DNA from 4 places in the Arthrobacter sp. SlRoot2-15 genome. Region 2 is predicted to be linked to each of the others. Evidence: predicted binding sites of a transcription regulator. Region 2 holds the regulator's gene; each other region holds the start of a gene.
The links. The regulator HrcA, encoded in region 2, represses chaperone genes, less so after heat shock. The targets are predictions, from matches to a motif close to TTNGCACTCGNNNNNNNCGAGTGCNAA.

Region 1: a site for HrcA is predicted at 2,236-2,262, ahead of groL (chaperonin GroEL). Genes of this name have one in related genera too.
Region 3: a site for HrcA is predicted at 4,591-4,617, ahead of groES (co-chaperone GroES). Genes of this name have one in related genera too.
Region 4: a site for HrcA is predicted at 4,388-4,414, ahead of AC6I9V_RS12680 (FmdB family zinc ribbon protein). Genes of this name have one in related genera too.

What each region holds. Positions count from the first base shown of each region.
Region 1 covers NZ_AP046058.1:1,156,884-1,163,866, forward strand. Annotated here, with positions in the region: gene AC6I9V_RS05190 (RNase H family protein) at 1-143, opposite strand, end outside; gene groL (chaperonin GroEL) at 415-2,052, opposite strand; gene AC6I9V_RS05200 (ABC transporter substrate-binding protein) at 2,349-3,590, opposite strand; gene AC6I9V_RS05205 (cold-shock protein) at 3,677-3,880, opposite strand; gene AC6I9V_RS05210 (LytR C-terminal domain-containing protein) at 4,046-4,666, opposite strand; gene AC6I9V_RS05215 (DUF3263 domain-containing protein) at 4,757-5,074, opposite strand; gene AC6I9V_RS05220 (uracil-DNA glycosylase) at 5,257-5,961, shown strand; gene AC6I9V_RS05225 (siderophore-interacting protein) at 5,987-6,826, shown strand; gene AC6I9V_RS05230 (threonine/serine exporter family protein) at 6,841-6,983, opposite strand, start outside.
Region 2 covers NZ_AP046058.1:3,583,474-3,590,456, reverse strand. Annotated here, with positions in the region: gene AC6I9V_RS16640 (PhoH family protein) at 1-953, opposite strand, end outside; gene AC6I9V_RS16635 (GerMN domain-containing protein) at 1,415-2,299, shown strand; gene AC6I9V_RS16630 (16S rRNA (uracil(1498)-N(3))-methyltransferase) at 2,341-3,114, opposite strand; gene dnaJ (molecular chaperone DnaJ) at 3,117-4,244, opposite strand; gene hrcA (heat-inducible transcriptional repressor HrcA) at 4,326-5,339, opposite strand; gene AC6I9V_RS16615 (DUF3097 domain-containing protein) at 5,585-6,433, shown strand; gene AC6I9V_RS16610 (DUF4870 domain-containing protein) at 6,554-6,973, shown strand.
Region 3 covers NZ_AP046058.1:2,712,761-2,719,743, forward strand. Annotated here, with positions in the region: gene AC6I9V_RS12570 (glycoside hydrolase family 3 N-terminal domain-containing protein) at 143-1,786, shown strand; gene AC6I9V_RS12575 (shikimate 5-dehydrogenase) at 1,835-2,635, shown strand; gene AC6I9V_RS12580 (THUMP-like domain-containing protein) at 2,619-3,878, opposite strand; gene AC6I9V_RS12585 (hypothetical protein) at 3,935-4,348, shown strand; gene groES (co-chaperone GroES) at 4,776-5,072, shown strand; gene groL (chaperonin GroEL) at 5,154-6,764, shown strand; gene AC6I9V_RS12600 (DUF389 domain-containing protein) at 6,880-6,983, opposite strand, start outside.
Region 4 covers NZ_AP046058.1:2,741,333-2,748,315, reverse strand. Annotated here, with positions in the region: tRNA gene AC6I9V_RS12710 (tRNA-Ala) at 4-76, opposite strand; gene AC6I9V_RS12705 (SDR family oxidoreductase) at 125-925, opposite strand; gene AC6I9V_RS12700 (hypothetical protein) at 1,007-1,951, opposite strand; gene AC6I9V_RS12695 (GNAT family N-acetyltransferase) at 2,096-2,716, opposite strand; gene galU (UTP--glucose-1-phosphate uridylyltransferase GalU) at 2,721-3,626, opposite strand; gene AC6I9V_RS12685 (5-formyltetrahydrofolate cyclo-ligase) at 3,736-4,365, shown strand; gene AC6I9V_RS12680 (FmdB family zinc ribbon protein) at 4,474-4,722, shown strand; gene AC6I9V_RS12675 (RcpC/CpaB family pilus assembly protein) at 4,878-5,633, shown strand; gene AC6I9V_RS12670 (AAA family ATPase) at 5,698-6,983, opposite strand, start outside.

The DNA.
Region 1 (6,983 bases), 2.4 Mb from region 2:
AGGACAGCCATCAACTCACCCTGGTTGTTGGTCCCGTGCGGCCAGCCGCCGGCACGCCAGCAGTCATCGTTCACGTACCAGGCCCAGCCGGCCGGACCGGGGTTCCCTAGAGCCGAGCCGTCGGCCGCTGCAGTAATCGTCACTCCACCATCCTGCCAGACCCCGGCCCTCCAACGCTCCCTCACCACCGGCGCCGTGCCATCCAACGCTCCCTCACTACCGGCGCCATAGCCTCCAACGCTCCCTCACCACCGCCTTTTGGGCGAGGGAGCGTCCGGCGGAATGCCGCCACAAGTGAGGGATCGTGCCTTAACGCCGACGGCGGCCCCACCCGAAGGTGGGACCGCCGTCGTCGAACGTGCTGCACTGACGGCAAACCGTCAGGCCGGGCGTTCAGGCTGGAAAGCCGGGTGGTTAGAAACCGCCCATGCCGCCCATGCCGCCCATGTCGTCGCCGCCGCCCATCGGGGCGCCGGCCTTCTCGGGCTTGTCGGCCACAACAGCCTCGGTGGTGAGGAACAGCCCGGCGATGGACGCCGCGTTCTGCAGGGCAGACCGGGTGACCTTGACCGGGTCATTGATGCCGGCGGCCAGCAGGTCGACGTACTCGCCGGTGGCTGCGTTCAGGCCGTGGCCTGCGGGCAGGCCGCGGACCTTGTCCACCACGACGCCGGGCTCGAGGCCAGCGTTGAAGGCGATCTGCTTCAGCGGGGCGTCGACGGCAACGCGGACGATGTTCGCACCCGTCGCTTCGTCACCGGAGAGCTGCAGGTTCGCGAACGCCTTGGCGCCGGCCTGGATCAGGGCCACGCCACCGCCGGCGACGATGCCCTCTTCGACAGCAGCCTTGGCGTTGCGGACGGCGTCCTCAATGCGGTGCTTGCGTTCCTTGAGCTCGACCTCGGTTGCGGCACCGGCCTTGATGACTGCAACGCCGCCGGCCAGCTTGGCCAGGCGTTCCTGCAGCTTCTCGCGGTCGTAGTCGGAGTCGGAGTTCTCGATTTCGGCACGGATCTGGGACACGCGGCCGGCGATCTGGTCGGCGTCGCCGGCACCTTCGACGATGGTGGTCTCGTCCTTGGTGACAACAACCTTGCGGGCCTTGCCGAGCAGTTCGAGGCCGGCGGTCTCAAGCTTGAGGCCGACTTCCTCGGAGATGACCTGGCCACCGGTGAGGATGGCGATGTCGGCCAGCTGGGCCTTGCGGCGGTCGCCGAAGCCCGGGGCCTTGACGGCAACGGACTTGAAGGTGCCGCGGATCTTGTTGACGATCAGGGTGGCCAGGGCCTCGCCCTCGATGTCTTCGGCAATGATCAGCAGCGGCTTGTTGGACTGCATGACCTTTTCGAGGACAGCAACCAGTTCCTTGACGTTGGAGATCTTAGAGTTGACGATCAGGATGTACGGGTCCTCGAGGACCGTTTCCTGGCGCTCGGCGTCGGTGACGAAGTAGGCGGAGATGTAGCCCTTGTCGAAGCGCATGCCCTCGGTGAGCTCCAGCTCGAGGCCGAAGGTGTTCGACTCCTCGACGGTGATGACACCTTCCTTGCCGACCTTGTCCAGGGCCTCGGCAATCAGGGCGCCAATTTCGTTGTCGCCGGCGGAGATGGACGCGGTGGCGGCGATCTCTTCCTTGGTTTCGATTTCCTTGGCGGAGGCCAGGAGCTCACGGGTGACCGCGTCGACAGCCTTCTCGATGCCGCGCTTGAGGGACAGCGGGTCAGCGCCGGCCGCGACGTTGCGCAGGCCTTCCTTGACGAGGGCCTGGGCCAGCACGGTGGCGGTGGTGGTACCGTCGCCGGCGACGTCGTCCGTCTTCTTGGCAACTTCCTTGACCAGCTCGGCGCCGATCTTCTCGTACGGGTCGTCCAGTTCGATCTCCTTGGCGATGGAAACACCATCGTTGGTGATCGTGGGGGCGCCCCACTTCTTTTCGAGGACGACGTTGCGTCCACGCGGGCCGAGGGTGACCTTGACGGCGTCGGCGAGGATGTTCAGGCCCCGCTCAAGACCGCGGCGTGCCTCTTCATCAAATGCAATGATCTTGGCCATAACGGCAGTAGTCCTTTCGGGACAGTCGTTAAGAATGAACCTGGGCCGTGGTGCCCGCGACGGACGATTCCTACCCGGCAGCCTCTGTATGCCGCCGGACCGGGAACCTCACCCCAGCCAGGTGTTTCTCTCGCCCCCGGTGATCCTGCCGCCTCGTCGCAGCCGGCCGAACCGGGCGTCGTGTTAGCAGTCAATACGCGGGAGTGCTAAGTCAATAATTAGCACTCCCCCGGGGAGAGTGCAAGCAGTGCCGGCGTTGCGGACCGCCGGCGCGGGACGGTCTTCGCTACGAGCGATCAGGAGCCGGTGCTGCGGGCGGTTTCGCTGCCGGTCATCTTGGCGTTGTTGTCCGCGCCGTAGGTGTAGACCATGTAGGGGGCGGCGGTGACGTCGCCGTTGGCGTCGAAGTTGACTGGGCCGGACTGGCCGTTGTAATCGGGGCGCTTGCCGGCGCGGAGGGCGGCCACACATTCCTGGTAGGACCCGCAGGCCGCGGCCTCGCCGGACGCCCCTCCGGCGGCACCGGCGCTCCCGCCGGAGACGGCGATGAGCCGGGCGGCGATCGAGGTCCCGGCGTCGTCCTCCGCTGCGGCGGCGGCGATGGCGGCGAGGTTGACGGCGTCGTAGGTCTCGGCGGCGAAGGCCATGTCCTTCAGGCCGGGATCGACGGCCACGAGTTCGGCCTGGAAGTGTGCGGAGGGGAACGTGCCGGGGAGAACCCCGCGGGCGCCTTCGAGGGCCTTGGAGCCCAGGCCCGGGCCGTACTGGTTGACGGCGCCGTCGCTGAGGACGAGCTTGCTGCCGGCCAGTCCGGCGTTGTGGAGCTCGGCGATGGCGCCTTGGGCACCGTCCCGGGCTACCAGCACGACGGCGTCCGGGGAGGCGGCCTTGGCGGCTGCGGCCGCCTGCTGCGCGTGGCCGGCCGTGAACTCGGCGTCGACGGCGGTGCCGAGGCCCACCGCTTTCGCGGCCGCGGAGACGGCCACTGAGACTTCCTTGCCGTAGCTGCCCTCCTCATGTAGCACGGCGATGGTCTTGGCGCCGCCGTCCTTGGCGAGCTTGACCAGGACGGAAGCCTGCGCGATGTCCGCGGCGGCGGTCCGGAAGTAGTAGCCCCCGCTCTTGTATTTGCTGAGTCCGGGTGCGGTGTTCGCCGGGGAAATCAGGGCCACCTTGGCGCGCGAGAGCACGTCGATGGCGTCGGCGGCCCGGCTGGAGTCGGTGGGTCCGATCACGACGTCGGCTTTGGCCGCCACTAGGTTCTTGGCCTGAGCCGCGGTATCCGTGCCGATCGCTTGCGGCAAGAGTTCCACCGGCCGGCCCTTGTGCCCGCCGGCCGCGTTGATTTCCTTGACCGCGAGCTTTGCCGCCGCAAGCTGGGGGGCGTTGAGGAAGCTTTGCTTGCCGGTGTTGTCCAGGATCAGGCCGATCCTCAGGGTGCCGTCACCTGAGGCGTCCACGGTGTCCGTCCGGGCGTTGCCGGTGGGCCCGGCACACGCGCTGAGCGCCACGGCCGCGGAGAGTCCGGCCGCCGCCATGCCGGCAGCTGACGCGCGGCGGAACCGCCGCAGGCGGGGCCGGCGGTCGGGGCTCTTCGGGGCGGGTGCCGCTGCGGAGAATGCCACTAGGCGGGCCGGACGCTTTCGGCCTGCGGGCCCTTGTCGCCTTCGCCGATTTCCAGCTCCACCCGCTGGCCCTCGGCCAGGGCGCGGTAACCTTCGCCGTTGATCGCGGACCAGTGCACAAAGACGTCGGCCCCGGAGCTGTCGACGGTGATGAAGCCGTAGCCCTTGTCGGCGTTGAACCACTTGACGGTCCCCAGTGCCATCTTCTCCACACTTTCAGTTAGCTGGTTAACGGCCCACCTCGTTGTGCGCCGCGGTATGCGAAACCAAATCCGCAGATACTCTACCCACAGCCTCCCACTGGCCTGCTGACCGGGCCGGGGGCCGCGCGGATAGTTATTCAGGCGTAACCGACGCCGCGGCCGCTGCTACTTGAAGCCGGGGCCCAGGACGACGACGAGGGGCATCTTGAATTCGGCCGAATCCACGAGCGTGGCGATTCCCAGGAGTGAGCCCAGTGCGTCGGCGTTGGCCTTCTGCGCCGGGCCGTTGTAGAAGACCACCGAGGTTTGCTGCCGGGCGCCGCCCCAGTTGCCGAGCGGGCCGAGGACCCACCCTGCCGAGGTGACGGTGGTTCCGACGCGGCCGGCGAGGCCCGCCGTCGCGGTTCCGTTGTAAATGGCCACCGGCTGTGTTTTGTCCACGGCCGCGCTCGGTGTGGCCGAGGCGGACGGCGTCGAACCTGCGGGGGCGAGGCTGCCGGTCGGCTCGGGGCTGGCGGAGGGTGTGGCGCCGGCAGCGGTGGGTGCGGCCGACGCTGCGGCGTTGTTGCTGGCCTGGTCCGCGGTCATGGCTGAGCCGCCGGCGGGGCCGAAGCCCAGCTTGGGCAGCAGGAGGAAGGCGACGAGGCCGATTGCGAGGGCCACGGCGCCAAAGGACAGGATGGGACCCAATCGGCGGGAGCGGGCTGCGGAAACCGTCCGGTGTACGCCTTGGCGCGTGGAGGTCTCCGGGACCCGATCAAATTCATCCCGAGCGTACTTGGTCATGGTAAAACTCGTCCTTGCTGATTTCTGGCTGATGGCCCGCCGCCGGAATCCTCGCGGATTTGCTCGCCTCCGGCTGGAATTCCCGCGGGTTTAGGCGTCTGAACCGAGGCGGCGAGCGGTGCGGGCACGTTGTCGTGACGTACGTAGTCTACGCAATCTCTTGACCAGCATGGGATCGTGGGCCAGCGCCGGCTCGGTATCGATCAGGGCGTTGAGGATCTGGTAGTAGTGCGTGGCGGAGAGGTCAAAAAGCTCCCGGATGGCCTGTTCCTTGGCGCCGGCGTACTTCCACCACTGCCGCTCCAGGGCGAGCATCTGCTGGTCCCGGCTGCTCAGCGGCGAGTCGTCGGCCGCCGGCGATGACTGGAGGTCCTCCGCCGGCAGGTACTCCGGTGCTGCTTCGGCCACAACGCACTCCCTGGCTGGTTCCGATAGTTGTCCCCCACATGCTACGGCCGAATAACAGCATTGTCATTTATCGGGCGGGTCGCGGGAGGTCCTGCGAGAATGGGACCGTGCCCAATTCGTCCCATCCTGATGCCCTGTTTGACCTCGAACCCGAGGCTGCCGGGACGCCGGCCTTCGCAGACATGGCGCGGCAGCCGCTGGCCGAACTGATGGCAGCGGACTGGGCTGCCGCGCTGGCTCCGGTCGAGCGGCAGTTGCGGGACGTCCTGGAGTTCCTCGCCGCCGAGGTGGCCGGCGGCCACGAGGTGCTGCCGGCGCCGTGGAACCTTCTGCGCGCCTTCCGCCAGCCGCTCGCCGGCGTCCGGGTGCTGATCGTGGGCCAGGACCCGTACCCCACACCCGGCCACGCCGTCGGACTCTCTTTCGCCGTGGACGGCGCCACGCGCCCGATCCCGCGCAGCCTGGCCAACATTTACAAGGAGCTCGACGCCGACCTTGGGCTGCCGCCGCGGGTGCACGGAGAGCTGGGCCGCTGGTCGGAGCAGGGCGTGCTGATGCTCAACAGGGTCCTCAGCGTCCGGGCCGGCGCCGCCGGGTCACACCGCGGCAAGGGCTGGGAAGCCGTCACGGCCGCGGCCATCACGGCCCTCACGCAGCGGCGCGGCGACGACGGCGCCCCGGCCCCGCTGGTCGCAGTTCTCTGGGGCAAGGATGCGGAGGGGGTGCGGCCGTTGCTCGGCTCCGCCGCCGTGATCGCCAGCCCACATCCCAGTCCCCTCTCGGCGTCCCGCGGGTTCTTCGGCTCCCGGCCCTTCAGCCGCGTCAATGAGCTGCTCACCGCCCAGGGGGACGGCACGGTGGACTGGGAACTGCCGCCGCTGCCGTGAGCAGTTCTTGGCTAGGCTTAGCCGCATGACTTCGCTCCCCGCCGCCACCAGCGCCAACCGGAACTCCCGGCCCCAGACCAGCCTCACGGTCCTGCGGCGGGAGCAGCTCTCGCCGCACATGGTCCGGATTGTTGCCGGCGGACCCGGCTTCGCCGGCTACGTCAACAACAGCTACGTGGACCGGTACGTCAAGATTGCTTTCCCGCAGCCCGGGATCGACTACCCGCAGCCGCTGGACCTCTGGGCCATCCGGGAATCCCATCCTCGCGAACAGTGGCCGCACACCCGGACCTACACCGTCCGCTGGGTTGACGAAGACGCGTCCGAGCTCGCGATCGACTTCGTGATCCACGGCGACGAAGGCCTCGCCGGGCCGTGGGCCGCCGCCGCCGAGGCCGGGGACACGCTGGTGTTTACGGGGCCGGGCGGCGGCTACAACCCGGATCCGGCGGCCGACTGGCATCTCTTCGCGGGCGACGAATCCGCCCTGCCGGCGATCAGTGCCGCGATTGAGTCCCTCCCCCGGGACGCCCGGGGCCTGGCGTTCCTGGAGGTGGACGGCGACGCCGACGTGCTGGCCCTCGACGCCCCCGCCGGCGTCGAACTGCGCTGGCTCCTGCGCCGCGGCGCACCGGCCGGAAGCACCCCGCTGCTGGTGGACGCCGTACGCGACGCCGTATGGCCGGAAGGTCAGGTCCAGGTCTTCGCCCACGGTGAGCGCGGCGCCATGAAAGGTCTGCGCGAGGTGTTCTTTGCCCAGCGCGGGCTGGAGCGCGGCCAGGTGTCGCTGTCCGGCTATTGGGCCCAGGGCCGGGTGGAAGACGACTTCCAGGCCGAGAAGAAGCTGCCGATCGGCAAAATCTAGCCGGACGCGGAGGGTCAGCGGCGGCGGGCGCGGCGTCGTTCGTTGCTGGCGAGGCTCCGGGTCAGGGGCCGGGCGAGCGTGTCACCGAGCACGATGCCAGCGGCGACGCCGAGCACGATCGCCCCGGCGTTGAGCATCCCGCCGGCGCCCATCAGGA
Region 2 (6,983 bases):
GAGAAATTGACGTCCTCGATCCCCTGCAGGATCTCTTCGACGATCCGCAGCCCGGAGCGGGTGCCGAACGGCAGGTCCACCTGGGTGACGTCGCCGGTGACCACCATTTTGGAGCCGAAGCCCAGCCGGGTGAGGAACATCTTCATCTGCTCGGGGGTGGTGTTTTGCGCCTCGTCCAGGATGATGAAGGCGTCGTTGAGCGTGCGCCCGCGCATGTAGGCCAGCGGCGCAACCTCGATGGTGCCGGCGGCCATCAGCCGCGGGATCGACTCGGGGTCCATCATGTCGTGCAGCGCATCGTAGAGCGGGCGGAGGTAGGGGTCGATCTTGTCGCTGAGCGTGCCGGGGAGGAAGCCCAGCCGCTCCCCCGCTTCCACCGCCGGGCGGGTCAGGATGATCCGGTTGACTTCCTTCTGCTGCAGCGCCTGGACCGCCTTGGCCATGGCCAGGTAGGTCTTGCCCGTGCCGGCCGGGCCAATCCCAAAGATCACCGTGTTCGCGTCGATCGCGTCCACATAGTTCTTCTGGTTCAGGGTCTTGGGCCGGATGGTCTTGCCGCGGCTGGAGAGGATGTTGAGCGTCAGGACGTCCACGGGGTTCTGCAGCGACTGGCTGCGCAGCATTGACACCAGTTGCTGCAGTACGGCCGGTGTGATGACGGTGCCGCGGGCCACGAGGCCGCGCACTTCGTTGAGCAGCCGCATGATCCGGGGTACGTCGGCGGCCGGGCCGCTGATGGCGAGTTCGTTGCCGCGGACATGGAAGTCGACGTCGGGGAACTGGGTTTCGATGAAGCGCAGGGCTTCGTCGTGGCTGCCCAGGGACTGCACCATTTGGTCGGAGTTGTCGAACAGGACCACTTCCGTCCGCAGGCCTGGGAGGGAGTGGGGAAATTCCCCTGCGGTGCGCTCGCCCGCGCTGATCCGGGCCTTGCCGTTGGCTGCTTCAGTCATGGTGTTGGCCCGTGGGCCTCTGGTCCCCTCCAGTTCGGAAATGGTCTCCCGCCATTGCCGGCCGACGCCGGTCCGGGCCGTCAGCGCCGGTTCCGGCGGGTCCCTCCATCTTACGCCAGCGCGGCCCGGGACCGGCGCCCGGGTCCGGCGCAGCGACATAAGGTATCAACTTCATATCGTCCTCATATCGTTCCCGTTGCAGTTCGCCGGCCGGCGCGAAAACCCGCCCGGAGCGCCCCGGCGCTGTGTAATGCTGGATTTGGCCTTACCGGGCCCGACGCCGCCGTTCCCCGACGGAGTGCGGGCAACCCGGCGCGGCCGGCGCCCTGCCCGCGGAATAAACCAGGCAGGCACGGAGCAGTGCAGGAATCAGGGCTCACAGCGAAAGGACGGCGGCCATCAGCCAGCGTGAAGTAGTCAAGGCAGCAGGACGGCGTGCGCGCCGTGGGGCCCTGCTGCTGGTGCTACCTGCCGCCCTGGCGCTGTCCGGCTGCGTGGCCACGCCCCAGCCGGGAATCACCGACTCGGCAACTCCCACCCAGACGGTGCCCGGCCCCGCCGCGGGCGCCGCCGCCACCAGCGCGCCGCTGGAATCCACGCAGGCGTCCAACAAGGCCCCGGTCTACTGGATCGGGCGCAGCAACAACAACGTCTTCCTCTACCGCGAGTTCCGGGACGTCTCGGAGCAGGACAACCCCATTACGCGGGCCCTGCGGGTGATGATGTCCGAGAAACCGCTGGATCCCGACTTCTTCACCCCCTGGCAGAACCCGAAAAAGCTGGCCACCTCGATTTCCGGCAAGAACGTCATCACGGTGGATGTGTCCGCGGACGCGTTCAACAGCAACGTCGACGCCGAGATGGCCGAACGCGCCATCCAGCAGCTGGTCTACACCGCCACGGCCGCCGGTGCCAGCGCCGGCCTGACCGACGCCGGGCAGCAGATCCAGGTGGTCATCCTGGTGGACGGGCACACCGATTACGTCGCGTTCAACCGGGTCCGTCTCGGTTCGCCGACGTCGCGCAGCGCCGGGATGGTGGCGCCGGTGTGGATCATCGATCCGCAGGAAGGCACCCAGGCAGCCGAGGGGGCCGTGAAGTTTACCGGCCGGAGCACAGTCCCGGGCGGCAAGCTGCGCTGGGAGATCCTGCGGGTCGACGGCACCACGAAGACCCCCTACCTGAACGGCAACATCACCGCCTCCCAGGACGGCGCGCAGGCCGGCCTGTTCAACTTCTCCCTGAACCTCGGGCCCGGCAGCTATGAGGCCCGGGTGTCGCAGGTGGATCCGGGCAGCACGGTGCAGGACCTGAACGTGGACACCCGCGGCTTCACCGTCCGCTAGGCACTGCTCCGGCAGCAGCGCCCGTCTGCGGTGCCCGGCAGCTACCAGCGGCCGAGCACGTCGCTCGCCAGCACGGTGGCAGCCGGCCCCGCGGTGGAGGAACGCAGCACATGATGGCCCAGCAGGGCGGTCACCGCACCGGCGTCGCACAGCCGGGTGACCTCGCGGGGGCTGATCCCGCCCTCGGGACCGACAATCAGGAGCACCTCGCGCGGCTCGCCGCCGTCACTCAGTGCCTGACCGCGCCAGCTTTCCAGCACCTGGCGGAGCGGGCGGACCGCGTCCTCGTGCAGGATGACGGCAAGGTCCGCAGCCGCGACGGCTGCCTGCAAGCCGCCGCCGTCGACGGCGTCCCGGACCTCCGGGATCCAGGCGCGGCGCGCCTGCTTCGCCGCTGCCGTCACCACGGACTGCCACTTGGCGTGGGCCTTCGCGGCGCGCTCGGGCTTCCACCGGACGATCGACCGTTCCGCCTGCCAGGGCACGACGGCGTCGATGCCCAGTTCCGTAGCAGTTTCGGCGGCCAGTTCGTCGCGGTCGCCCTTGGCCAGTGCCTGCACCAGGATCAGCCTGATATCCGGCCGCGCCTCGGTGGCCGCCTCGACGCATTCCACCGTCAGCTCCTGGGGAGCGACGGCGGTGACGGTGCCGGTGATGCGGGTGCCGGCGCCGTCGGCAAGGTCGACCGCCTCCCCCACGGCCAGCCGCTTGACGGTCACGGCATGGCGCGCCTCGGCGCCCGTGAGGACGAACGTTGTGCCGGGGGCCTGGTCGTCCAGGGTTCCTGCGGGCGTGAAGAAGACCGGGTTACTCACCGCTACAGGTTACCGAGCCGGTCCCGCAGCTTGGCGAAGACGCCGCCGCTGGCGGCGAGCTTGCCCTCGGTGAACTGCTCGCCGCGGAGCTTGGCGAGCTGGCGGAGCAGGTCTTCCTGGGCGGCGTCGAGCTTGGCCGGGGTGTCCACCTGCAGGTGCACCTTGAGGTCGCCGCGGCCGTAGCCGCGCAGGTGGGTCACACCCATGCCGCGGAGCGTGATGATCTCGCCCGACTGGGTGCCTGCCTTGACGTCGATCTCCTGCGCCCCGTCAAAGGTCTCAAAGGTCACTTCCGTGCCCAGGGCGGCCGCGGTCATCGGGATGTGAAGGCTCGCGTGCAGGTCGTCGCCCTCCCGGACGAAGGTCGGGTCGTTGTTGACCCGGATCTCGACGTACAGGTCGCCGGAGGGACCGCCGGCCGGGCCGGCCTCACCCTGGCCGGAGAGCTGGATGCGGGTGCCGGTGGCAACGCCGGCCGGGACCTTGACAGTCATCGAGCGGCGGCTGCGGATCCGGCCCTGGCCGGCGCACTCGTTGCACGGGTCCTTGATTACGGTGCCGAAACCCTCACAGCTCCCGCACGGGGCAGTCGTCATAACCTGGCCGAGGATGGAGCGCACCGCGCGCTGGACCTGGCCGCTGCCGCCGCAGATGTCGCAACGTTCGGGGTGGCTGCCCTCACGGCAGCAGGAGCCCTCGCAGGTGGGGCAGGTGACGGCGGTGTCCACCTCGAGCTTCTTGTTGACGCCGAAGACGGCGTCGCGGAGCTCGATCCGGACGCTGATCAGTGCGTCCTGCCCGCGCCGGACCCGGGACGCGGGGCCGCCCTGGCCGCCAGCGCCGCCGAAGAAGGTCTCGAAGATGTCCTGGAAGGCGAAGCCCTGCCCGGCGTAGCCGCCGCCGAAGCCGTTGTCGGTGCCGTTCTCGTTGCCCGTCGTGTCGTAGACCCGGCGTTTCTGCGGATCGGAGAGCACCTCGTAGGCGTGCGTGACCGCCTTGAACCGGTCCGAAGCGTCGTCACCGGGGTTCACGTCCGGGTGCAGGGTCCGCGCGAGTTTGCGGTAGGCCTTCTTGATTTCTTCCCCCGTCGCTTCGCGGGAGACTCCAAGAACGTCGTAGTGGCTGCTCAAAGTGTGTATCTCTTCCTGGTTGTACTGCCGGTAACTGGCAGAGCCTGTATCAGGTAAATGGCTGGTGCCGGGGCCGGGCCGTCAGGGCCCGAGGATCCGTGAAAGGTAGCGGGCCACCGCACGGACGGCGGCCATGGTGGTGGGATAGTCCATCCGCGTGGGTCCGAGGACGCCGACCTTGGCGGTGGCGTCCGGACCGTAGCCGGTGGCCACCACGGAGGCTTCGGAGAGGCCGTCGTAAGGGTTCTCCCGGCCGATGCTGACAGTGACGCCGCGGGGGTCCTGCGCCATGTCGCTGAGCAGGCGCAACATCACCACCTGCTCCTCGAGGGCCTCGAGCACCGGGCCGATGCTGAGCGGGAAGTCCACGTTGGACCGGGCCAGGTTGGCCCTGCCGGCCATGACCATCCGTTCCTCGCGGCTGCTCGCCGCCAGCGACTCGAGCCCCCGGGCGAGGGCCTGAGCCGCGCCGCGCCGAGCGGGCGGGCAGCTGTCCGAGACGGCCTGCAGCGACTGCGGCAGCAGGTTCAGCGGGGTGCCCGAAAGCTTGGCCAGGAACAGGGTGCGCAGTTCCGCGAGGGCCTCGTCGCCGAGCTCCTGGCCGACGTCGATCACCCGCTGTTCCACCTTGCCGGTGTCGGCGATCAGCACGGTCAGCACCTTGCGCGGAGCCAGCAGCACAAATTCGATGTGCCGGACCCGGGCCCGGCTGAGCAGCGGGTACTGCACGACGGCGACCTGGTTGGTCAGCTGCGAGAGCAACCGCACAGTCCGGTCGAGAACGTCGTCGAGGTCGTCCGAGCCCTCCAGCAGCGCCTGGATGGCGCGCCGCTCCGCCAGGGACAGCGGCTTCACGGCCGAAATCTGGTCCACGAACAGGCGGTAGCCCTTGTCGGTGGGGATCCGACCGGCGCTGGTGTGCGGCGCCGTGATCAGGCCCTCGTCCTCCAGGGCCGCCATGTCGTTGCGGATCGTGGCGCTGGAGACGCCCAGGTGGTGCCGCTCCACCAGCGCCTTGGATCCCACCGGTTCACGGGAATGGACGTAGTCCTCCACGATGGCGCGCAGTACTTCAAGTTTGCGTGGCTCGCTCACGCCCCACCTCCAATCGACCTGTTTCCGCTGAGCCGGGTGCCGCCGGGCGTGACGGGACGCGCCCGGAAACCCGCGGTTAGCACTCGACATGCCTAAGTGCTAACCAGTCTAATATGACTCGCGCCGTTGTTAGCATTGGATTCGCTGCGGGCGTGACCGCCGGGACAGGTGTTTCCGGGCACACCGCAGGCCGCGGGACCGAATCGTCCCCCGAAAATTTCCGAGCGCAAAGCAGTGTGTAGCAGATGACGTACCAGAACTGGGGCCCGCAGGACCTGTCCGCCCCCGCCAAGGCCCAGCTCCCTGAAATCCCGGTGGAACGCGGCATGGTGCTGGAGGACGTGCAGTCCGGCTGGGTGGGCGCTGTGACCCGGGTGGAGAAGTCCGGCGGCATGCACGTTGTGGCCCTCGAGGACCGGCGCGGCAAGTCCCGTTCCTTCCGGCTGGGCTTCGGCTTCCTGCTGGAGGGCCAGCCCATCCGGCTGATGCCGCCCGCCCCCCGGGCCCCTGCTGCGGCAGTCGGGGCGCGCACGGCCTCCGGCTCGGTGCGGGTGGCCGGACAGCGCGCCCAGGTGGCCAAAGCCAGCCGGATCTGGGTGGAAGGCAAGCACGACGCCGAGCTCGTCGAGAGGGTCTGGGGCGATGACCTGCGGGTGGAGGGCATCGTCGTCGAGCCGCTGCATGGCATCGACGACCTGGCTGCCGCCGTGAAGGAGTTCGGGCCGGGTCCGGGCCGCCGGCTCGGTGTGCTGGTGGACCACCTCGTCCCGGATTCGAAGGAGTCCCGGATCGCCGACGCCGTGATGGCGTCCCCGGGGGCCGCCGGCAACGTGCTGATCGTCGGTCACCCCTACGTGGACGTCTGGCAGGCCATCCGCCCGGCCGTGCTGGGCATTGAACAGTGGCCGGTGATCCCGCGGGGGGTGGACTGGAAGACCGGGATCCTCACGGCCTTCGGCTGGCCGCACAGCAGCAAGGAGGACATCGGCCTGGGCTGGCAGAAACTCCTCGGCGCCGTCCGCAGCTACGCGGACCTGGAACCGTCCCTGCTGGGCCGGGTGGAAGAAGTCATCGACTTCCTCACGGTGCCGTAGCCGCCCCGCCGTGCGCCGGTTCGGTGCCCGAGCAAGTATTCTTGGAACGGCGCCCGCAACGTTTGTTGCGGCCGCGGCCCTACAAGTACCAATGCTCCACCGCAATCCAAAGGACGAAACGTGGCAGAAGATGCACGCGAACACACGGACCACCAGGCAGGCCATGGCGAGTCGCAGTATCACGGCGTGCCCGCTAATGCCCTGCCGCTGACGGCGAGCGAGGACCGGCAGTGGGCCACCCTGGCGCACTTTGGCGCCATTCTGGGCTGCATCCCTTCGCTGCTGATCTACCTGATCTTCAAGGACCGCGGCCCCTTCACGGCGCAGGAGTCGAAGGAAGCGCTCAACTTCACGCTGCCGCCCACGATCGCCGCCGTTCTCGCCAACCTGCTGGTCTTTGTCCCGGTGGTCGGAAACCTGTTCGCCGTGCTGGCGACGGCCATCTGGCTGGCCCTGGCCTGCTTCTCCGTGGCCGCGGGCATCCACGTCAACCGCGGCCAGCCGCACCGCTACGAGTACAACCTCCGCTGGATCAAGTAGCGCGAACGGA
Region 3 (6,983 bases), 870 kb from region 2:
CGCTGTTTTGTCGCCGGCTGTGCTGCTGCCCGCGGCGGCATGCGGTGGCAAGGCAACGGTGCTCCAAGTCTAGTGCAGGGGTAGCATCGAGCTGGTGGCCAAGTTACAGCTGATACGTGAGAGTTTTCACAGAAGAAGCCAGTTGCCGGCGGCCCTGGCGCTCCTGACGGGGCTTGCCGTGGCGGTGGCAGGCTGCGCCGGACCGGACGCTGCGGGCCCCGGACCGACCCCGGACCGGGGCTCCGCCGCCGGGGCGCCGCCGGCGGGCGACGCCGGGCCCGGAGGCCCGCGACCGCTCGGCTGGGGTCCGGACCAACGCGACGCCGATGCCGCGGCCGGCGCCGTTTCGGGCATGAGCCTTGAGCAAAAGGCCGGGCAGGTGCTGCTGCCGTTCTTCCCCGGGCTCGACTCCGAGGCCCATGCCCGGACCATTGAGCGGCTGCACCTCGCCGGTTCGATCGTGATGGGCGACAACGTCCCTGCCGCCCCTGACGGGCAGGTGGACACTGCCGCCATGCGGGCCGCCGCCGAACGCCTGCAGCGGGCGGCCCGGGCCGACGGCCGCAGCTGGCCCGGGCTGATCGGCGTGGACCAGGAGGGCGGAGCTGTCGCGCGGCTGCGCGCACCCCTGACCGAGTGGCCGGCCCCGATGAGCTACGGCGCCGCGGACAGTGAGCCGCTGGCGTCCGACGCCGGCCGTGCCCTCTCCGCGGAGCTGGCCGGGCTCGGCTTCAACGTCGATTTTGCCCCCACGGCGGATGTCACCGTGGGCCCGGCAGATCCCGCCATCGGCGCCCGGTCCATCTCCGGCAGCGCGGACACCGCGGCGCACGTCGGCATCGCCTTCTCGCGCGGCATGCTGGCGGCCGGGATCCTGCCGGCCGCCAAGCACTTTCCCGGCCACGGCTCCGTGACCGTCGACTCGCACGAGGGCCTGCCGGTCCAGGGAGCCGGCCTGGAGCAGCTGCGCGCCAGGGACCTGAAGCCGTTCCAGGCCGCCATCGACGCCGGGCTGCCCATGGTCATGACCGGGCACATCGCCGTGCCTGCGCTGCAGCCCGGGGTGCCCGCCTCGGTCTCGCCGGCGGCCTACGCGGAGCTGCGCCGGATGGGCTTCAAGGGCGTCGCCGTGACCGATGCCCTCAACATGGGTGCGATCGGGAAGCAGTTCCCCAACGACGCCGCCGCCCCGCTGGCGCTCGCCGCCGGCGCGGACCTGGTGCTGATGCCGGCGTCGGTGGAAACCGCCCACGACGCCATCGTGGCCGCGGTCCGGAACGGCTCCCTGCCGGCCACCCGGCTGGACGAGGCGGCCACCCGGGTGGCCACGATGCAGCTCTGGCGCGCGCGCAGCCTCGCGCCGCAGGGCAGGCCGCCGGGCAGTGGCGTGACGCTGTCACAAAAGGTCTCCCAGCAGGCCATCACCGTGCTGGCCGGGCCCTGCCGCGGGCCGATGGTCCCGGCCAGCGTTCGGGTGAACGGCGGCTCCGAACAGGACCGGGCCAGGTTCGCGGCGGCGGCCGGCCAGGCCGGCATCCGGATCGGCGACGGGCCGCTCGTGACGCTGATCGGCTATGGCGGAGCTCCGGCGACCGCGGATGTGGCGGTTGCCCTCGACGCCCCCTGGCCGCTGGAGAAGTCCGCCGCGCCCGCGAAAATCGCGCTCTACGGCCGGACCCAGGAGGCCTTCGACGCGCTGCTGGCGGTGCTGGCCGGGAAAGCGACCGCGCCGGGGAAGCTGCCGGTCGCCGTCGGGCCGCAGGGAGCGGGCGCCGGCTGCCGCTGAGCCGGGACCATGGCGTTTAATGGTGCTGTGCCCATCCTGAACAAAGACATGACCCTGTGCATCTCGCTCTCGGCCCGGCCGAGCAACAACGGGACCCGCTTCCACAACCACCTGTATGAACAGCTGGGCCTGAACTGGATCTACAAGGCCTTCGCCCCCACCGACCTCGCCCAGGCCATCGCCGGGGTGCGAGGCCTCGGCATCCGCGGCTGCGCGGTCTCAATGCCTTACAAGGAAGACGTCATAGCCCTGGTGGACGCCATGGACCCGTCGGCGAAAGCCATCGATTCGGTAAACACGATCGTCAACGACGGCGGCACGCTCACGGCCTATAACACCGACTACACGGCAATCGAGCAGCTGCTGGCGCGCAACGCCGTCCCCACGGATTACTCCGTGTGGCTGCTGGGCGCCGGCGGGATGGCGAAGGCCACCGCTGCGGCGCTGCGCGACGCCGGCTTCCGCAACGTCACCGTGGTCGCACGCAACGAGGAGGCCGGCCGGGCGCTGGCCGGGCTCTACGGGTTCGACTGGCGGGCCGACCTCGATCCGTCCGGCACTGCCGAGCTGCTGATCAACGTGACGCCGATCGGCATGGCGGGCGGCCCCGATGCGGAGGCGCTGCCCTTCCCGCAGGAGGCGATCGCCGCCGCGAAGGTGGTGTTCGACGTCGTCGCGCTGCCGGCCGAGACCCCGCTGGTGAAGGCCGCCCGCGCTGCGGGCAAGCAGGTGATCACCGGCGCCGAGGTCGCCACGATCCAGGCCCTGGAACAGTTTGTGCTCTACACCGGCATCCGGCCCAGCGACGAACAGGTCCGGGCCGCCGAGGAGTTTATGCGGGCCCAGTAGCCCCGGCCGCCGGGACCTGGACGGGCTCCACCGAAATGGCCACCCGCTCCTCGCCGATCCTGGTGAGGACCAGGGTGGCCGTTTTGGTGGCGGAATTCTTGGCGCTCCTGCCGCCCGGGAGCAGCTGTTTGCGCAGTTCCTCCGGGGTCACCGAGGTGCCGCGTTTCTTGATATCCAGGACACCGACGCCGTTGGCCTTGACCCAGGCCTTGAGCGCCTTGACGTTGAACGGCATCACCTCGAGGACTTTGTACGCGCGGGCGAAGGGCGTCTCGCGCAGTTCCGGCGCGCAGATGTAGGCGATGTGTTCATCTAGCAGATGCCCGCCGAGCTGGAGCGCGACGTCGGCGACCAGGCCGGCACGGATCACGGCGCCGTCCGGCTCGTAGAGGTAGCCCTCCACGGCCCCCACCGGGGCGGCCGGTCCGGCGTCGAACTCCTCCGAGCTGGTTAGCTCCGCGGCTCCCTGCGGCCCCAGGACCAGGGCGGCGCGGCGGATCCCGGGCCGGCGGACCGCGTTGAACCAGAGGGCCACCTCGGTAACGTCGCCGCCCACCGAGACCCACTGCGCCTCGCAGCCCGCGGGCACGGAGGCGTGCGGCATGCCCGGGCCCATCTTCACGCCGACGGCCCGGCCGGACGCGGCCAGGGACTCCACAAAGGACAGCGGCGGGGAGAAGTCCTCCGGGTCCCAGAGGCGCTTCGTTCCGGAGCTCGACGTAGTGCGGCGGGCCGGGTCGAGCCAGACGCCGTCGATCCCGTCGAGCGGAACGACGGCGGCATCGGCGTGGACCACGGTGGCGTTCCGGAACGGGATCAGGTTCATGGTGGCGCAGGCGGCCGTGGTTTCATCCAGTTCGACGGCGGTGACCGTGATGTCGAGGGAGGCCAGCGCCATCGCATCCGCCCCCAGCCCGCAGCCCAGGTCCGCCACGTGGGAAATCCCGGCGGCGGCGAACCGCTGCGCATGCCGTGCCGCGACGGCCAGCCGGGTGGCCTGCTCCAAGCCGGCCCGGGTGAAGATCATCTGCCGGGCGAATTCGCCGAACTTGGCCTCCGCCTTGGTCCGCAGCCGGGACTGCGTGAGTGCCGCCGAGACCAGTTCGGGGGAATGGCCGGCTTTCCGGAGCGAGGCGTTGAGCCGGAAGGCCTCCTCCTCGCGGTACGGGCCAAGGGACGCCAGCAGTTCCCAGCCCTCCGGATTCAGGAGCGGGGCGATCTGGTCCTGCGTAGTCTCAGCCATGCCATCAAGCGTAGTTCAGGCGCGGAACGCCCGGCACGACCGATAGGCTGGACGGCATGGACGACAGGGACACAGAGGACTTCGGCGCGGCGGGCACCCGGGAGCCGGGCGACGGGGAAAATCCGGGCCGGAGCGGCCTGGTCCGCTTCGCCCGGCCCGCGCTGATTGCGGGCAGTGTGGTGGCGGTCGTCTGCGTGGCGCTGCTGGTGATCATCTTCGCCCTCGACTCCTTCAACGCCACCGTGTATTCCGTTGGCGGCAAGGACGTCACGGACGCCACGGACGAGGCGCGGGCCATCCGCGAAACCTATGCCCCGGCCCGGGTGGGCGGCATCATCTTCCTGGTCCTCGGGACGCTGGCCGCCCTCGCTGGCGGCTTCGTCATGTACCGCGAACGGAACACCTCCGCGCAGGTCGACGAGGACGACGACGGCCAGGACTGGGACTACGAGGACCTCGCGGGGCAGTAGGCCGCTTTGGCCCGCTTGGCCCGGCGCAGGGTCGGCGCCGGCATGGAATGGGACGGACATGCCCATCCTTCGCCGCCAGCACGGGACATATTGCGTATATGCCCATCCGTGGCGGCCAGCACTGGGCATGTCCATCGCTCAGCACCAACAATGGTCACAAGCTCCGCGCCCGAGGCAACATGCCCGTCGTCCAAGCCGCCCGATGAGCATGTCCATAACCGCGTTCACCGACGACGAACTTTCTGGCACTCACCTTGACCGAGTGCTAACTCCTTACATAGAGTCGTCATTGGCACTCCCCCTAGGCGGGTGCTAACACCTGAAGCTTTACCGGCCTGGCTGCTGCCGGCACCGCGACGACGGTCTGTACGCCATGGCACCACAGCTTTAAAGTCCACGAATTTGCTGACGAAAAGGAGAGGTCCGAGTGTCGGTCTCTATTAAGCCTCTTGAGGATCGTATTGTTGTCCGCCCGCTCGAAGCCGAGCAGACCACGGCTTCCGGCCTGGTTATCCCGGACTCCGCACAGGAGAAGCCGCAGGAAGGCGAAGTTGTTGCAGTGGGCCCCGGCCGCTTTGACGACAACGGCAACCGCGTCCCCGTCGACGTCGCCGTCGGCGACGTTGTCATCTACTCCAAGTACGGCGGAACCGAAGTTAAGACCGGCGGCGTCGAGTACCTCGTGCTGTCCGCCCGCGACGTTCTGGCGATCGTCGTAAAGTAACTCTCTTGGACCCCCGCGCCGCCGATTCCTTCGCTTTGAACGGAACGGCTGCGCGGGGTTCTGTCTTGAAAGGACAAAACCATGGCAAAGCAGCTCGCGTTTAACGACGCTGCCCGCCGGTCGCTTGAAGCCGGCATCGATAAGCTCGCCAACACGGTCAAGGTGACGCTCGGCCCGCGCGGCCGCAACGTCGTGCTGGACAAGAAGTGGGGCGCCCCCACGATCACCAACGACGGCGTCACCATCGCCCGTGAAGTCGAACTGGACGACCCGTACGAAAACCTTGGCGCGCAGCTTGCCAAGGAGGTCGCCACCAAGACCAACGACGTCGCCGGCGACGGCACCACCACCGCCACCGTGCTCGCCCAGGCCCTAGTCAAGGAAGGCCTGCGCAACGTTGCCGCCGGCGCCGCCCCGGGACAGATCAAGCGCGGCATCGAGGTCTCGGTCGAGGCCGTCGCCGCCCGCCTGCTGGAGAACGCCCGCCCCGTCGAGGGCACCCAGGTGGCCAACGTGGCCGCCATCTCCGCGCAGAGTGACGAGGTCGGCGAGCTGCTGGCCGAGGCGTTCGGCAAGGTCGGCAAGGATGGTGTGATCACCATCGAGGAGTCCTCCACCACGCAGACCGAGCTGGTCCTCACCGAGGGCATGCAGTTCGACAAGGGCTACCTGTCCCCGTACTTCGTCACCGACGCCGAACGCCAGGAAGCCGTCCTCGAGGACGCCCTCATCCTGATCAACCAGGGCAAGATCTCCTCGGTCCAGGAATTCCTGCCGCTGCTGGAGAAGGCTCTGCAGAGCTCCAAGCCGCTGTTCATCATCGCCGAGGACGTCGACGGCGAGGCCCTCTCCACGCTGATCGTCAACCGCATCCGCGGCACCCTGAACGTCGTCGCCGTCAAGGCTCCCGGCTTCGGTGACCGCCGCAAGGCCATGCTGCAGGACATCGCGACCCTCACCGGCGCGCAGGTCGTCTCCCCGGAGCTGGGCCTGAGCCTGGACACCGTGGGCCTTGAGGTCCTCGGCACCGCCCGCCGCATCACCGTGACGAAGGACAACACCACCATCGTCGACGGCGCCGGTTCCGCCGAGGACGTCGCAGCCCGGGTCGCCCAGCTGCGCGCCGAGCTGACCCGCACCGATTCGGACTGGGACAAGGAAAAGCTGCAGGAGCGCCTGGCCAAGCTGGCCGGCGGCATCGGCGTGATCAAGGTCGGCGCAGCCACCGAGGTCGAGCTGAAGGAAAAGAAGCACCGCATCGAGGATGCCGTGTCCTCCACCCGCGCCGCCCTCGAAGAAGGCATCGTGGCCGGCGGCGGCTCCGCCCTCATCCACGCGCTCAAGGCGCTCGATGAGGACCCGGCCGTCCAGGCGCTCGACGGCGACGCGGCAGCTGCCGTGGGCATCGTCCGCCGCGCCCTGACCCAGCCGCTGCGCTGGATCGCCCAGAACGCCGGCTTCGACGGCTACGTCGTCGTCGCCAAGGTGTCCGAGTCCGCGGTCAACCAGGGCTTCAACGCCAAGACCGGCGAATACGAGGACCTGATCGCGGCCGGCGTCATCGACCCGGTCAAGGTCACCCGCGCGGCACTGCGCAACGCGGCCTCGATCGCCGCGCTGGTCCTCACCACCGAAACCCTTGTGGTGGAGAAGCCGGCCGAGGAAGACGAACACGCCGGGCACCAGCACTAAGGTTCCCGCGCACTAGTTCCCGTGCAACAAAAGGGACCGGACCAGCTCCAGCTGGTCCGGTCCTTCTTGTTATGGCAGGCCCCGACCGGCGCCTGTCAGCGCCGGTCACGTCACGTCAGCGCCCCTGCGCCTGCGCCTTCCGCCGCAGCCGCGCCGCGGCGTCGCGCGGCAGGCGTTTGGTGACCACCCGGTAGAACAGCAGCACCGCCACCGCCGACA
Region 4 (6,983 bases), 840 kb from region 2:
TTGTGGAGCTAAGGAGATTCGAACTCCTGACCTCTTCGATGCGAACGAAGCGCTCTACCAACTGAGCTATAGCCCCGCAACAACGCCGCTCCCTCAGGGGAACGGCGCCATCAACGTTCCTAGGCTACAAACTATCCGCGTGCATTGCCAGCCAGCCCTCGAATGTCTGCGCGCCGTGTCGTTCTTCGGGCACCAGGTTCAGGCCGGCCCGCAGGTATCTGCCCATCGCCCCGGGCAGGGGAAACTCCACCAGGCGGCCGCGCGCACCCGTGGCCCGCTGCCAGGAACGTGCCAGCTGGCGCATGTCCACGATCTCCGGGCCCCCGATGGTCCGGACCCGGTGCCGGACGCCCGAAGGGGCTTCCAGCGCCGCGTCCAGCAGGGCGGCGGCCACCTCGGCGTGGGCGATCGGCTGGAACCTGGCGCCTTTCACCACGGGCACCAGCCGCACCCTGGCGCCGGCGGCGAAGACGCGCGCCAGCAGGGAATGGAACTGGGTGGCGCGGAGCACCAAGGTCTCGAGACCGGAGTGTTCGTAGACCGTTTCCTTGGCCGCCTTGGACCGGTAGTAGCCGGCGCTGCTCAGGTCGCAGTTGACGATCGAAAGCATCACCGCCCTCTGCACGCCCGCGTCCTGCGCGGCGGCCAGCAGCCGCGCCCCGCCGCCGGCGAAGTTCTTCAGCGCCTTGCCTGAAAAACCTTCAAGGCAATCGACGACGACGTCGGCGCCGGCCAGCGCCGCGGCCAGCCCCTCGCCCGTGGTGACGTCGCCGCGGAAGTACTCCGCGCCGTCGATGTGCCCGGCAGTTCCGGGCGCGGGAGGATTGCGGCTGAGCACGGCCACCCGGTGTCCGCCGGCAACCCCCTGGCGCACCAGTTCGCGGCCCACCTGTCCGGTCCCCCCGGCAACGCAGATTCTCGTCATGCGCCTCAGGCTACCTGCCTCGGGCAACAAAAACGCCCCGGACGGCCGAATTGTCGGCTGTCCGGGGCGGGAAGGTCGGTGTCAGGCGCGGCGGCGCTGGAGTACGTCGTCGAGGTTGCTGAGTGCGCTTTGGCCCTTACCCAGCGGCTTCGCGTCGGGGCCTGCCGTCTCGGGCTGCCGGACGGTGGCCTGCTTGAGCGAGGGTTTGCCGACCGCTTTCGGGGCCTCCGGCAGGTCCAGCGGCTGCGGAGCGGCGCGTTCGGCTTTGGGAGCCTCGACGTAGGTCGGCTTCGGCACTTCAACGGGCTCCCAGCTGGAGCCCTCCGCGGCGGCCGGATCTGCGACGCGGCGGACGGACGGATCGCCGGACGCGGCAGCCTCGGCCAGGGCGGCCTGGCGCAGTTCGTCGGCCGTCAGGGGTTTGGGGGCGGGCTTGGGTGCCGCGGCGCCGGCTTCGGCGTCGAACAGCGGGCTTTCCTTCGCCGGGAGAGCCGAGCGGACCGAAGCGGCCCGGTGGGCGGCCGGGGCTGCGGCGCCGGCGTGCGCCGGGGTGCCCATGGCGGAACGGAACGCGGCGTTGAGCTTCCGTCGGCGGTCGCGCACGGCAAGCCGGCGGAGCATCACAACGGCCAGGACCGCGCCGAGCAGGGTGGAGACGGGAAGCCAACCGGAGCCAACGCCGAAGAGCCGGAGCGCGGCGGACACCACGCCGGTCAGCAGAGAGAGCAGGCCTGCCAGGGCAAGCACCAGCCGGCCGTAGCGGATCCGGAAGGCCGGGGCCGCAGGCTTCGGGGCGCCGTCGCGGTCAATGGAACCCGGAGCGGGCTCGGGGCGCTGCGTACTCGACATCGATTTCTCCTGCGGGGCAGCCATCTTCATGACGAACCCGGCTCGGGGGTCTGCTTTTCCTACGTCCGCGGCGTCCATCAGGAGCTCGCCCGCCGGCTGGAGTTGGGAGCGGCCGTTCCGGAGCATGTAGGGAGCCACCCATACGATCCAGAGTGCAACAGCAATGACAAGGATCACTGAGCTGCTAAGAGGGAAGTCCACAGTCAAAACCGTATGAGCAAGTCGACGGCGCGGGCGGCATTGCCGGCGGTGTGTCGCGAGGCAACTGCGAAATCACTGGAAATATGACGAAAGTGCTGGTCAGACCGTGGTTTTCTGCGCCTAGGCGGGACGGTTTTCCAACCACCGGGCCAGGAGTCCTTCGGGTACTTCCTCTGCGGTCAAAGCGAAGCTTCTATGGTCCGCCCACTGCCCGTTGATGTGCAGGAAACGCGGCCGGTACCCCTCGTCCCGGAACCCCAGTTTCTCCACGACCCGCAGGCTCGGACCGTTTTCGGGCCGGATGTTGATCTCCATCCGGTGCAGCCCCAGGGTGCGGAAACAGTAGTCCGTGGCCATCGCGACGGCGGTCGGTGCGATCCCCTGCCCTGCGCGGTCCTGATCCACCCAGTACCCGAGCGTGGCCATCATGGCCGAACCCCAGACAATCGATGAGACGGTCAGCTGTCCTACGATCACGGGTTCCTTGAACCCGGGGGTCCACGCCGCAATGACGAACGGCAGCGCCGTGGCCTGGGCGGCCTGGGCCTTGAGCGAGCGCACCATTTGCCGGTAGTCGGGCAGCCCGCCGCCGGGAACCGGGTTGGAGGCTTCCCAGGGGGCAAGCCACGTCTCGTTCCTGGCCCGCAGTTCAGTCCACTCCCGGCGGTCCCGGTACCGGATCGGGCGCAGCACAACGTCGCCGCACTCCAGGGTCACCGGCCAGGCGAAGCTGCCCCCCACGGGATTATTTGGTCAGGCTGGAGGCGAACCCGGGCAGCCATTCGCGCAGGCCGGGGCCCAGGTCCTCGCTGTCGCAGGCGAGCTGGACGCAGGCCTTGAGGTAGCTGAGCTTGTCCCCGGTATCGTAGCGGCGGCCGCGGAAGACCACGCCGTACACGCCGTAGCCCTCCCCCTCGCCGGCGGAGAGTTCCTGCAGGGCGTCGGTGAGCTGGATTTCGCCGCCGCGTCCCGGCTTGGTCCGCTCCAGGACCTCGAACACGGCGGGGTGCAGGACGTACCGGCCGATGATGGCCAGGTTGGAGGGAGCCTCGTCGACGTCGGGCTTCTCCACGAGCTGCTTGATCCGGACGTAGTCCTCGCCTTCAACGGCCTCGACGTCGGCGCAGCCGTAGGCGCTGATCTGGGAGGGGTCGACCTCGATCAGGGCGACGACGGAGCCGCCGGTCTTGGCCTGGACCTCGATCATGGTGCTGAGCAGTTCGTCGCGGGCATCGATCAGGTCGTCACCGAGCAGCACGGCGAACGGTTCGTAGCCGACGTGCTGCTTGGCGCGCAGTACGGCGTGGCCCAGGCCCATCGGGTCGCCCTGGCGGACGTAGTGGATGTCGCCCAGGTTGCTGGCGGCCTGGATGGACTCCAGCTTGTCGGTGTCGCCCTTGGCCTCCAGCGTCGCCTCCAGCGTGGGCACCCGGTCAAAGTGGTCCTCGAGGGCCCGCTTGTTGCGCCCCGTGATCATCAGGACGTCTTGGAGCCCCACGTTCACGGCTTCCTCGACCACGTACTGGATGGCCGGCTTGTCCACGACCGGCAGCATCTCCTTCGGCATCGCCTTGGTGGCAGGAAGGAAGCGGGTGCCGAGGCCCGCTACGGGGATGACGGCCTTACGAACGGAGGCGTTGGGTGTAATCACTCGACTAATCTAGCGGAGGGGGCAACCATCAGGTAATTCTCCCCCGCCGGCCGGGCTGCCGCGGCCGCCCGGCAGCACGGCGCCGCCCGGCCGAAAGGACACCGCGCACATGAGCAGCAAGGACGAGATCCGATCCCGTCACCGGCGCGGCCGGGCCGCACTCTCGCAGCCGGACCTGGAGGCCGCCGGCGCAGCCCTGGCCAGGCACGGCCTGGCCTGGGCAACGGCCCTGGCCAACGGCGGGCGGCGCACTTTCGCGGCCTACCTCGGCGTCGGCGCGGAGCCCCCCACCCTGCCCCTGCTGGCTGCGCTGCACGGCGCCGGCCACCGGGTGCTGCTCCCGGTCTGCGAGCCCGGACTCGCTTTGAGCTGGGTGTACTGGACCCCGTCGTCGGAATTTGTCCGCAGCCGCTACGCCCCCATCCAGGAGCCTGTGGGCGACCGGCTCGACACCTCCGTGATGCTGGGGGTCGCCGGACTCTTCCTGCCCGCCACGGCCCTGGACCGCACCGGCAACAGGATCGGCCAGGGCGGCGGTTACTACGACAAGTTCCTGGCCGCCCTCGAGGACCTGCCGTGGGGCGTCCCCGTGTCCGAGACCGGGCCGTTGCCGACGGCGGCCCTTGTCTACGACGCTGAGGTGCTGGCCGCCGGCAGCATTCCCGCGGAGTCCTTCGACCGAAAGGTTGCCGCGGCACTGACACCCGGAGGTCTCGTCCGGTTCTCCGTCCAGCCCTAGCCGCGCCCGCCGGGTGATAGAATTGGCACTCAGGCCCTGCGACTGCTAATGCCAGCTTTTTGGTACGACAGCCCGGGACCTGCTCGTTTGTCCCAGAGGAGGAACCCAGTGCCCACGTATGCATACGCTTGCAAGGACTGCAGCCACGCCTTCGAGGTTGTGCAGTCCTTCACGGACAGCTCGCTGACGTCCTGCCCCGAGTGCGAGGGGACCCTGCGCAAGAAGTTCAACAGCGTCGGGGTCGTCTTCAAGGGCTCCGGCTTTTACCGGACCGACTCCCGCGATTCCAAGGGCAGCACCGTGGCCCCGGCGGCAGCTCCTGCCGCCCCCGCTTCGGCTTCCGCCGCAGCAAGCTAGGGACGTCGACGCCGGTACCCGGCACTGTCCCGTCAGGTCCGGCGCCCGGCCGGCGCCCGGTTAGAGCCGGCACCGGCCGGCGTTCCCGCACAACGTTGTCCACATAGCCGCAGCCGGAACTGCCGCGGGCCACGGCTCCGCCCTAGCGTGGGGGCATGGCCCGCAGCTTACGTCCGCCCCCTCCGCAGGGACCCGCACCGCCCTGGTTCCCGGCGCGGCCCCGGCCGCCGCGCCCGTTCTTGCACGGCGCCTCCCGTAAAGGCCCGCCAAGGCGGCGCGCCCGCCGCTGGCTCCTGCGCAACCGCCGGCTGATTGTTGCCCTCCTGTTGTGCCTCGCTGCCAGCCTGGCCGTGCAGCAACTGACGCCTGCACCGGCAGCGACTGTTTCCGCCTGGGCTGCCGCGAGGGATCTCCCGGCCGGCCGGGTGCTGGCGTCCGTCGACCTCGCCGTCGTCCAGGTGCCTCCCGGACTGCTCCCCGGCGGCACCCTCGAGCCCTTCGCACTCGAAGGCAAACAGCTCGCCGTGGCGCTGCGGAAAGGCCAGCTCGTCGCGGACTCCCTTCTGGTGGGACCCGGGATGCTGGCCGGCAGCCCACCGGGGGCCGCCGCTGTGCCGTTGCGCATGGCTGACCCCGCCTCCATCCAACTGGTGTCCCCCGGCCAGCTCATCAATGTTGTGATGACCGGCGGGGGCGGCCCCGAGCAGGGGGCGCCGGCGCAGCTGCTGGCCTCGGCGGTGCCGGTGCTGTGGACGTCGGCCCGGGGTGGCAGGACCGGCCAGTGGCTCGACACCGCAGAGACCGACGGGCTGATGGTCGTGGCGGCAGATCCGGACCAGGCCCGACGGCTCGCCGGGGCATCGACGCAGGGCAAGTTGTTCTTTGTCCTGGTCGGCTCCGCGCCCGGCTAACGGGATGACCGGCCCCCGGGCTGTTTATTCCAGGGCGCGCGTGCAGCCGGAGCGTGCTGGCCGCTCAGCCCCAGTGCGGGGGCTTCTGCTCCTGCAGCCAGGCGTCGTGGTCGTAGCTGCCGGGCTGGTCGCCCCAGCGCCGGGGATCGTCCTCGGCGGCCTTGTTGGGCAGCACTCCCCCGGGAACCGCGGCGCGTGCCCCGCTCCGGGACTGCGGCTCCGGCTGCCGCAGGCCCGCGGACGCTGCTTCCCGGGCCGGGGCGTCCGGCGCCGAGTCGTGATTCCGGTCCCCGCCGGGGATGGAGTTGTTGTACTGGTTGTCGCCGTCTGCGTGCATGCCGCCGGCCTCCTTGGTGCGAATCGCTGTTTCCTGCCCGCGATCACCGTCCGCGGACCACCCGTGCGGCGCCGGGGCGGACGGGGCGTAGGTATGCCGCCCGTCCTCGACGCTCAGGTTCTCTATGTCGTCGGAGAAGCCGGGCGAGCTGCCCAACCGGCTGGACGCCACCGGCTTCTCCAGGCCGAGGTAGCCGCCGATCCGGTCCGCGCAGGCCGAAGGATCGGTGAATACCTCTATGGTCCATAGTGGCATGTAGCGCCAGCCCATGCGCTCCAGCAGCTGCGGCCGGAGGCGGCTGCGCTCACGTACGCTCATCCGCCGGTACCGCTCGGTGCCGTCGGACTCGATGGCGACGGGACTGGGGATCTCGGCGTCGTCCTGGCCGATCGTGTGCATCGGGTCCGCCGCCGCCACCATGTCCAGGACACCGTCGTACTGATGCCAGACCCGCGCCCCGCGGGCCCGGAGCCGGTCGCCGAGGTCGGCCACCAGGGGGTCGGCGCCGAGGGCCTGTTCGCTGGCCGCGGCCCGGGAAGCCGGGCTGCCCAGATCGGAGTTGCCCGCGATTTCCCGGTCCAGGAGCTCGTAGAAGTCCACCGCGCCGTGGCTGAGGCGGGTGACGTCCAGGTCTTCGGGCCGGAAGCAGCTCAGCACATGCAAGGACCGCCGTGCCCGGGTCATGGCCAGGGCGAACCGGGCGCGGCCGCCGTCGGCGGAGAGCGGGCCGAGGCTGTGCAGGGCGCGGCCGTGCGGGGTGCGTCCGTAACCGGGCGAGAAGATGACGCGGTCCCGGACCAGGCCCTGCGCCCGTTCCAGGTCCACCACCCGGAAGGACTCTTCGCCGGCGGTGAAGAAGCTGCCCAGCAGCGGGTAGCTGGGCAGCTGCAGCCGGATGGCCTCGCCGATCCGGGCCGCGTGCCGCAGGCTGCCGGTGACGACCGCCAGGGAGGTGCGAGGCCGCAGCCGGGCGTGCTCGAAGACCAGTTCCACCACACGGTTCACTTCGGCCA